3 regions of the Paenibacillus sp. USHLN196 genome follow, and region 3 is predicted to be linked to each of the others. Evidence: riboswitches for the same ligand, from Rfam matches in the RefSeq annotation. Region 3 holds a riboswitch; each other region holds the start of a gene.
The links. Region 3 has a riboswitch for S-adenosylmethionine ahead of WFI24_RS23905 (methionine ABC transporter ATP-binding protein). Riboswitches for the same ligand answer to the same signal wherever they lie in the genome.

Region 1 (3,282 bases), on a different contig from region 3:
ATTGGTTGTACGAATATAATCAAATCCCGTGCTTTGTCCAAGCTTCGGGTGGCGAAACGCAGTGGATTGATAGATCGGAAAGTTAATGGCGCCTGTTACCGGTTCATTGATGGACCCAATTTGTGCTAAGCGGCTTTCGATTTTCAACTTGTTGTTGTCTTCCATTGCTGCATCCTCCTGTAATCTCGATTAGATTTGCGGGCCAATATCGTAAGGTGTTTCTTGATACACATAGTAATTGAGCCAGTTAGAGAATAATAAGTTGGCATGAGCGCGCCAAGTAGCCGGTGGCACACGAGAAGGGTCGTCATTGGGATAATAATGTCTAGGCAATGCGATATCCAAACCTTTGGCTGCATCCCGGTCATACTCCCACTTTAATGAGAACGGGTCATACTCGGCATGTCCTGTGGCAAAAATCTGTTTGCCGTCTTTGGTAGCAACCAGGAAGATCCCCGCTTCCTCGGATTCAGCCAAAATCTCTAAATTCTCATTCTTTTCAATATCTTCGCGTCTCACTTCCGTATGACGGGAATGTGGAACGTTGAACACTTCATCGAATCCACGCAGCAACGGAACATGGGGTTTATTGATGGTATGTGGGAAAACCCCAAAACACTTTTCATCTAGTGCAACCTTGGGTACGTCAAAATGATGGTATAAACCTGCCTGGGAGGCCCAACATATGTGCAGGGTTGATGTCACATTTGTTTTGGTCCATTCGAAGATCTCCTGGATTTCATTCCAATAGTTCACGTCTTCGAAATCCATCTGCTCCACAGGAGCACCCGTGATAATCATTCCATCGAAACGGCGGTGCTCAATCTCATCAAAGGTTTTATAGAACAGATCCAAATACTCCTGAGACGTATTCTTCGACGTATGGGATTTGGGATGTACAAGAACGACATCCACCTGAATAGGCGTGTTTCCCACCAGACGAAGCAATTGTGTTTCGGTCGTTTCCTTTGTGGGCATCAGGTTTAATATAGCGATACGGAGTGGACGAATATCCTGCTGGTATGCAGAAGTTTCATCCATGACGAAGATATTCTCTCCTTCAAGTACTTCTTTTGCTGGCAGAGTATCAGGTATTTTGATTGGCATGGTAAATCTAACTCCTCCTTGTGCATAGATAGATGCAGCAACCCCTGGCTTGATGTCTTCACATCAATACAGTTATAGACTGCCTTGAGCTTGTAAAAACATTGAATTGCTCTTTCATCCAACGTTACAAACAACCTCAAGTTCCTTAGCGAAAATCACTGCTGAGAAGTCGGGGCATATAACAAAGACCTTCCTCGGATTTCGAGAAAGGTCATATGTAAAAAAGATATGCGCCTCTCTCATCTCTCAGTTACAACAGTGCCACTTGACACTTAGTCGCTGCAAGAATTAGCACCGTGCGGTATACCGCCGGTTGCCGGGTTTCATCGGGCCAGTCCCTCCACCTACTCTTGATAAGATTTCGCTGTATTAGATTGTAATTAAATATGGTTCACCGTCTACTTTATTACATTAATGCCCTCACGTCAAGATGCAGTTCGATGTCTGCTTCCCAGATCGGAACCGTTCATCATCCGTTGTCATACACTGCCTCAGGGCGCGAAATAGACACATTTTTGCGCTTGAAAGCACCTTGTACCAGCGGTATACTAAACAAGGTGTTATAAACCCTTATGTGAGAGGTGACATATTAAATGGATGGCGACCCGAGGCCTGACTGGCAGCCGAATTCCGACAAACTGCATAGAGAATTGACATCAGAATGCCGGCAGCGGGACGTGACTTCCGTTTGAGTATATAGTGAACGCAGCCCTGATCTCCAGGCTCCGCTGCCGACCGGCTGATTTGTTCTTTTTGCGCCCATAATGATAATATCCGCCAAGTTGGCGGGTGCAGAAGGAGTAGATTAACGATGAAAATCCGGTTGGTAAACAACGGTGTATTTATTCCGGTGGACGACATTCAGCAGGCGCTGACTCCACCAGCGGAAGGATTTTACTGGATTGATGCAGACGTAGACGATTTGGCGGTACTTCAGCCGCTGTTCTTGATGCATGATCTGGCTGTGGAAGACTGTCTTAGTGACGAAGAACAACGTCCGAAGATTGAAATCTATGAGAATCATTATTTTATTGTGATTAATAGCATCCGTTTCGATGATGAAGAGATATTTCTACGTGCGGTCAACCTGTTTCTCGGCAGACATTTCATTATTAGTGTTACAAAACAGAAGGTCAGCGAATTACGCACATTAAAACCCATCCTGTGGGAACAGGAAATCAGTACACCCGATCGTCTCCTGTATCTGCTGGTTGACTTGATTGTTGACAATTATTTCACCGTAGGTGACCGAATTGAAGCTCGGATCGAGAAGCTTGAGGAAGATATTCTGATGCACACCAAAAAGTCTCATCTGAATGAAATCATCGGGCTGCGCAGTGAGATTCTGTGGCTGAAAAAAGTGCTTGGACCTCAGAAAGAGGTCATTAACACCCTTAACAAAAAAGATCTGCGTCTCATTGATGATCAACTGCAAAAATATTTCAGTGACATCTATGAGAATGCCGTAAAAATATCTGAAACCTTTGAAACCTACCGCGACCTGATGGGTAACTTGCGAGAAGCCTATCAATCCAGTATTGCGAACCGGGCGAATGAGATCATGCGCGTGTTTACCGCGATTACTACGGTTTTCATGCCGCTGACGGTCATTACCGGTATATACGGTATGAACTTTACGAATATGCCAGAACTTAACTGGAAATACAGCTATTTTGTTGTGATTGGCCTGATGGTAACACTGGGCCTGAGCATGTTCTTTATTTTCCGTAAAAAAGACTGGGTATGAACTTCTATGAAATAACGAAGACGAAGCGCTCCTTCTGGAGGAACGCCTCGTCTTTTTTTCATTTCCGATCATTAACCAACATGCCGCTCTGTCTCTGCGTGCCGACGAAAGCGGATTCGAATCATGCGCAGTCTTTCATAGACCTGCTCCAGACTTCCTCCGTCGGGCTTCTCTCCTCCATACACTTTATGTAATACCGGCTTCAGGAACGTATCTCCCAGCTCCTCATACGCACTCCACACGGCCTCTTGTTCGTTCTCTGGCATAACTGCCAGCTCCACATCCAGAAGACAATCGGTGTCATAACCTTCAAGATCCAGTGTCTCCAACAGCTCAATCAATTCACGTCGGGATAATCCGGATCGATTAACAATCTCTTCTAACGTATGCCCGTCCTTCATGCCCTCAAGCACCTGCTTACGCGTGGT
Region 2 (3,282 bases), on a different contig from region 3:
CATCATATCGACTATGATTTATCTGATTACTGTTGTGATGGTTGTAGGCAGTCTGTCACTCGACGGCATCAAAACACGTACTTGGCCCACGCTCGATCTGGTAAGAAGCTTCGAGATTCAAGGTTTGATCTTTGAACGGTTCGAATCCCTGCTACTGGTCATCTGGATTATGCAGATCTTCTCGAGTTTCACGATCACACACTATTGCGCTTCGGTGGGCATTCGGGATTTATTTCGTACGAAGAAGATCAAGGTCATTATGTACGCCTTTCTGCCAGTAATATATCTAACAGCATTAATGCCGAAAACCGTGGATGAAACTTTTGCACTGGGTGATATGTTGGGCAATCTATCCGTGCTTCTTTTTGCCATTTTACCTCTGTTGCTGCTGTTAATAAGTCTGATTCGCAAAAAGGGAGGCAAGCAAGCATGATTCGTATTTTTATGCTTTTACGTGTAGCCTTTGCTTTGTCCGTTCTTCTGGTAATATCCGGATGCTGGAGCAGTAGGGAGATCGAGGAACTAAGTGTCTATGTTGGTCTCGGGATCGATATCGCGAAAGAAACGGAATTTGAGAAGGACATCGCTGCCCAGGGAGGAAAGTATCCAAAGAATAATTATATAACGGCTACCGTGCAGATTGCTCCTGGCACGGGCGGTTCGAACAGTAAACAGGGCGGACAATCCGGTTCACCTGCTTCGGGAAAGACTTCCTATTCCAATGAACAGCTTACTGGAGATTCGTTGCTGCAAATCTTTCGTCAGTTTGCACTAAGGCGAGACCGTCCACTTATCGGACATCATCTAAAGGTCATCGTTGTCTCCAAGGATATTGCCAAAAAGTATGGTCTGGACCAGCTACTGGATTTTGTACTTCGGGATAACGATATTCGTCCAAATTGTCTGGTACTGATAAGTCATCATCGCGCCGTGGATGTCCTGACTTCGGATGATCCCTCTCGGATTCCAGCATTTTATCTAACAGGAATTACCGGTAATTCATACTTGTCCAACAAAATCCTTGACCCTGTTTTGCTCTCCAAATTAGATGCCCAAATGCAATCTGGTTCCAGTTTCTTGCTCCAGAATGTACTATACTCCAATGGAGAGGGCAAGTTCTCAGGTGGCAGCATATTCGATGGGAAAACAACCAAGTTTATTGGAGAACTAAGTCAAACGGATCTGGAAGGTTTATCGTGGCTCAGGCCTAAGGAAAGAGGAGGCGTCTTGAAGACTTACAACAAAGAGGGATTCACTGTTGTATATGAAATGAAAAAGAAGAAAACAAAAGTAATTCCCAAGGTTGTTGGCAATGATATTTCATTCCATGTAAAGACCCAATCCGAAGGCTGGTTAATGGAGGATTGGCGTGCTCCCGAAAGAGAGGAAAAAGGGGCTTATCGCGGGGAACTGGAAAAAGAATTTGCTGAACTGGCGGAACAACAGATTCGTCAGGTGTTATACAAGCTGCAGCATACCTACAAAGTGGATGTTGCGGATTTTCGGGATAGCTTACGTATTAAAGAGCCCAAAACATGGAAGAAAGTCAAAGATGATTGGGATAACATTTTTAGTACCGTGCCAATTACGTACGATGTGAAGATTAGCATTACCAATCCGGGATCTTCCACCGAATAGCGATGTATTTCATTTATGATTTAAATGTTGACACATTCATGATAGATCGCTATATTTATAAAAAATCATTTTCTTATCCAGAGAGGTGGAGGGACTGGCCCTTAGAAACCTCAGCAACAGATCTGAAGGATACTGTGCTAATTCCAGCGGGTGAAAGCCTGATAGATAGGAGCGTTTGTTTTTATTTGTCAGTAACGGCGCACTCTTTAGGCAGAGTGGGTCTTTTTTGTTTTTTCTGGATGAAGAAGTAGGGGAGCAGCAGGTATGGAGAACAACAACGACAAAGGGCATTTTCAGCGGAAAATGCAGGCACGGCATGTGGTCATGCTCTCTCTTGGTGGAGTGATTGGAACGGGATTATTCCTCAGCTCAGGTTACACCATTCAGCAAGCGGGACCACTGGGTACCATTCTGTCCTATCTGATCGGAGCGATCGTCGTATATTTGGTGATGCTCTGTCTTGGTGAACTCTCGGTTCACATGCCAGAGACGGGAGCATTCCATAGTTATGCAGCCAAATATATCGGACCGGCAACGGGCTACACGGTGGCTTGGTTATACTGGTTAACCTGGACTGTTGCGCTTGGCTCCGAATTCACAGCCGCCGGATTGCTGATGCAGCGCTGGTTCCCATCGGTGAACGTATGGATATGGAGCGCGCTCTTTGCCCTGATGATTTTTCTGTTTAACGCTTTAACGGTGAAATTATTTGCGGAATCCGAGTTCTGGTTCTCATCTGTAAAAGTAGTAACTATCGTAATCTTCATTATTATCGGTGGCGCAGCCATGTTTGGGTTCATACCCATGGCGGATTCTGAACCGGCTCCATTTCTATCGAATATTACCGCATCCGGGTGGTTCCCTCATGGGGCTACAGCGATATTGATGACCATGCTTGCTGTAAACTTTGCCTTCTCAGGCACCGAGTTAATCGGCATTGCCGCCGGTGAGACGGAGAACCCCGAAAAGACGATACCGAAGGCTATTCATACAACGCTGTGGCGTTTGGTTATTTTTTTCATCGGAACGATTGTTATCTTGTCTGCTTTGCTACCGATGTCGGATGCCAGTGTACTGCAAAGTCCATTTGTAGCGGTAATGGAGCGGGTGGGTGTACCGTATGCAGCAGACATTATGAACTTTGTTATTCTGACGGCGATTCTCTCTGCTGCCAATTCAGGCCTGTATGCTTCGTCACGGATGCTCTGGTCTCTGGCTGATAAAAAAACGATCTCTCCGTGGTTTGCCAAATTGACGAAACGCGGGGTGCCATTGAATGCACTTCTGATCAGTATGGTTGGTGGTGCGCTGGCTCTGCTGTCCAGCATCATTGCGCCAGGTACCGTGTATATAACACTGGTTTCCATTTCGGGTTTGGCTGTTGTTGCGGTATGGATGAGCATCAGCGCTTCCCAATACATGTTCCGCAGACAATATATCCGGGAAGGCCATGCGGTCAAAGATCTGGTGTACCGTACTCCACTATACCCGGCGGTACCGATTATCTCATTTATATTATGCCTGGCTTCATGCATAGGTATTGCTTTTGATCCTACGCAGCGAATTGCGCTGTATTGTGGGGTTCCGTTTATCGCAGTATGTTACGCAGCTTATTATCTGACAGAACGTGTGAATAAGAAAAGA
Region 3 (3,282 bases):
GTATATGAGTTTCCTGGTGTACAAGCTGCACCGCCCGGTTAATCGTTTCTAGATCCATTTCTTGGTCTTTGGGCTCAATATTGAAAGTCCACCTTCCAGTGATGTACATCATTGGACAGGTGGACTTTGTTTGATGTCAGGGGGATCAGGGCAACCTATGGCAAGCAGCGTTTATACGTTTACTCCGGAATGAATTAGCATTATGTATTAAAGTGATGAATCTTTATGGATCAGCAGAGTGGAAGAGGAGGTTATATATGCTGCGAACGTTGCTCGGAGAAAAGCCGCGTATAAATGAAGGCAAATTGAAGGAAGCGATGGACTCAATGGCGCATACGCTTGAGCTATTTCAGCGACAGATGCACGTGGATCATGATCCTACTCACGACTATCGTAAACTGTATGTGTGGACACAGGGACTTATCTCTTCCCTGGATGAACTGGAGCAAAGCTGCTTCGCCGCTGCTCATTTTCGGCAAAAGGTCGTTGCAGGTTCTACGGATGATATGACACCGACTGAAAAAGCCGAGTATGCTCGGTATGTGTATTTCTACAAAGATGGCTTCATTCGCTGCTTTGCCATTCTGGATAAAGTCGGCACCGTATTGAATGAGATATTCCAGCTGAATACCTCAAATACAAAAGCGCATTTTTCTTATTTTACCGTGTTAAGGCAGTTCGACTATGCGAGGGAGCATCATGATCTTGCGTTGCAATTAATACAGATCAAGGACTCTTATCGTGAACCGATGAGCAAGCTGCGCAAACGACGTAATATGGAGATTCACTACATGAACTCCGAAATGCATGATGACCTGTGGCAGTTACATCAGACCCTGCAAGGTAAAGTGAAATTGGAGGATCTGAATCAGCATGTGCAGGAAATGCGTCAGGGCGTGGATATGGTCTGTGAAACGTTAACAGCTTCTTATAGTTATATCAATAAAATATGGCAAAGAAATAATTCCCTTTGACAAATCGGAATACTTGGAATATACTGAGTTTCAATTAGAATGTTACAGTGACAAAGATACTGATATTTCAAAAGTTACGTTCACATTATAAGCATAAACTACATGAACTTATAGAATCCTACAACAACATATTTCTTATCGAGAGCGGCGGAGGGACAGGCCCGATGAAGCCCGGCAACCGATTTGTAACGACATGTGTCATTCGTTATAGATGTTAGGTGCTAATTCCTACAAAATGGTGCAAGACACGATTTTGGCAGATGAGAAGGTATATTCTTTCACGTAAAGAGCCCTCTTTGTATCTGCAAAGGGCTCTTTTTTTGTATGTATAGGGGAGTTTTCCTTTAGATCGGGTAAAGATACATGTAGGTGGTTGGAAAGGGGCAAGTGCGATTGATTGAATTAAAAGGTTTAACGAAAACGTACGGCAAAGGGGCAAAATCTACAACGGCACTATCCGAGCTGAATTTGAGCATCCAAAAGGGTGAAATCTACGGAGTGATCGGCCATTCTGGAGCGGGTAAAAGTACACTGATCCGTTGCATTAATTTGTTGGAGCGCCCTACGGAGGGTGAAGTATGGGTAGACGGGATTAACCTGACTGAACTGAACAAAACCGAATTGCAGCAACAGAGACGCAAGATCGGTATGATTTTTCAACACTTTAATCTGTTATCCTCGGCAACGGTGTATGACAATGTAGCTTTTCCGTTAAAGCTTGTGAATACACCCAAGGAAGCCATTGATCGCAAAGTGAAGGAAATGCTCGCCCTGGTTGGTCTGGAGCACCATAGCAGCAAATATCCGGCTCAATTATCGGGTGGACAGAAACAGCGTGTAGGGATTGCAAGAGCACTCGCCAGTGATCCGAATGTACTCCTATGTGATGAGGCCACCTCGGCGCTTGATCCGCAGACGACGAATTCGATTCTGAAGTTATTGCTCGACATTAACGAAAAGTACAATCTCACGATTGTGCTGATTACACATGAGATGCACGTCATTCAGAATATTTGTGACAAGGTAGCTGTCATTCATCAAGGTGGCATAGTGGAACAGGGACCTGTAACCGAAGTATTCCTGAAGCCGCAGCATGCCATTACACGGGACTTTATGATGCGTGATCATGAAGTTGGACTTGCCCTTGAAGAGACTGCTTTGGCGAATGCAGGCTTGGAATTACAGGCAGGTGCTGCTTCCAAACTTGTGAAGATATCCTTTCTGGGTAACAAAACGTATGAAGCGATTTTATCCAGAACGGTACGTAAAACCGGTGTGGATTTTGCCATCCTGCAAGGTACGATCTCTACGATCAAACAGGTTCCTTATGGGCAGCTGACCGTTCGGTTCGAAGGCGATACCAATGCGATTGACCGGACAATATCAGAATTATCCGCAGAGGGACTTGATGTGGAGGTGCTACGTTAACATGGATTTTTCAACAGTACGTTGGGAAGAGATCGGTAAAGCTTCCATAGAGACACTGCAAATTCTGGGTGCATCAGGCTTATTCACTATAATTATTGGTTTGCCACTCGGGGTATTGCTATTCATGACAGCAAGATCCGCATCAACACAATCACGCGTGGTCTATTCTATTCTGTCGTTGATTGTGAACATTTTGCGATCAGTTCCGTTTATCATACTGATTGTCGCTCTTATTCCATTCACTCGTTCGCTGGTTGGTACAGCCACAGGAGTTCTCGGCGTTATACCGCCACTTGTCATTGCAGCCGCTCCTTATTTCGCCCGCTTGGTGGAAACAACACTGCGTGAAGTAGATCGTGGTGTCATTGAAGCAGCACAGGCGATGGGTGCATCGACCGGACAGATTGTAAGACGGGTGCTATTGCCTGAGGCACTACCTGGTCTTCTTGCTGGGATAACCATCACTATCGTTACGCTTGTATCGTATACGGCGATGGCGGGTATGGTTGGCGGTGGAGGTCTGGGAACGCTGGCAATCAACTATGGTTACTTCCGTTATCAAAATGAAATTATGATCATTTCCGTTGTATTTATGGTCATCTTAGTTCAGATTCTTCAGATGGCTGGAGATCGCTTGGTTACATTTTTCACCAGGAAATAACACATAGATAACATGATGGATATGCATTTTTGCGGATGCCACATGAAAAAAATGATTAGAGAAGGGGTTTTACACATGAAAAAATGGTCTTTTGCTCTACTTAGTCTTATGCTGATTGCGGTTCTTGCCGCGTGCGGAAACAACAAGGACGCCGACAGCGGCGCAGACAATGAAGGAGGAGCTCCGCGTACAGTAGAATTGAAAGTGGGAGCTTCACCT

Region 1: linked by a shared signal. The riboswitch ahead of metA (homoserine O-acetyltransferase MetA) and the one ahead of WFI24_RS23905 (methionine ABC transporter ATP-binding protein) in region 3 are both predicted to bind S-adenosylmethionine.
Region 2: linked by a shared signal. The riboswitch ahead of mmuP (S-methylmethionine permease) and the one ahead of WFI24_RS23905 (methionine ABC transporter ATP-binding protein) in region 3 are both predicted to bind S-adenosylmethionine.

Annotation. Positions count from the first base shown of each region.
Region 1 is NZ_JBBCYH010000004.1:228,237-231,518, reverse strand. Features, by position in the region: gene WFI24_RS10960 (PLP-dependent transferase) at 1-165, opposite strand, end outside; gene metA (homoserine O-acetyltransferase MetA) at 190-1,107, opposite strand; SAM riboswitch class I at 1,344-1,467, opposite strand; gene corA (magnesium/cobalt transporter CorA) at 1,919-2,854, shown strand; gene WFI24_RS10945 (HRDC domain-containing protein) at 2,926-3,282, opposite strand, start outside.
Region 2 is NZ_JBBCYH010000012.1:182,426-185,707, reverse strand. Features, by position in the region: gene WFI24_RS25500 (GerAB/ArcD/ProY family transporter) at 1-433, shown strand, start outside; gene WFI24_RS25495 (Ger(x)C family spore germination protein) at 430-1,638, shown strand; SAM riboswitch class I at 1,709-1,810, shown strand; partial or broken gene mmuP (S-methylmethionine permease) at 1,903-3,282, shown strand, end outside.
Region 3 is NZ_JBBCYH010000011.1:74,646-77,927, forward strand. Features, by position in the region: gene WFI24_RS23895 (COX15/CtaA family protein) at 1-52, shown strand, start outside; gene WFI24_RS23900 (Cthe_2314 family HEPN domain-containing protein) at 258-974, shown strand; SAM riboswitch class I at 1,107-1,241, shown strand; gene WFI24_RS23905 (methionine ABC transporter ATP-binding protein) at 1,368-2,402, shown strand; gene WFI24_RS23910 (methionine ABC transporter permease) at 2,404-3,063, shown strand; gene WFI24_RS23915 (MetQ/NlpA family ABC transporter substrate-binding protein) at 3,139-3,282, shown strand, end outside.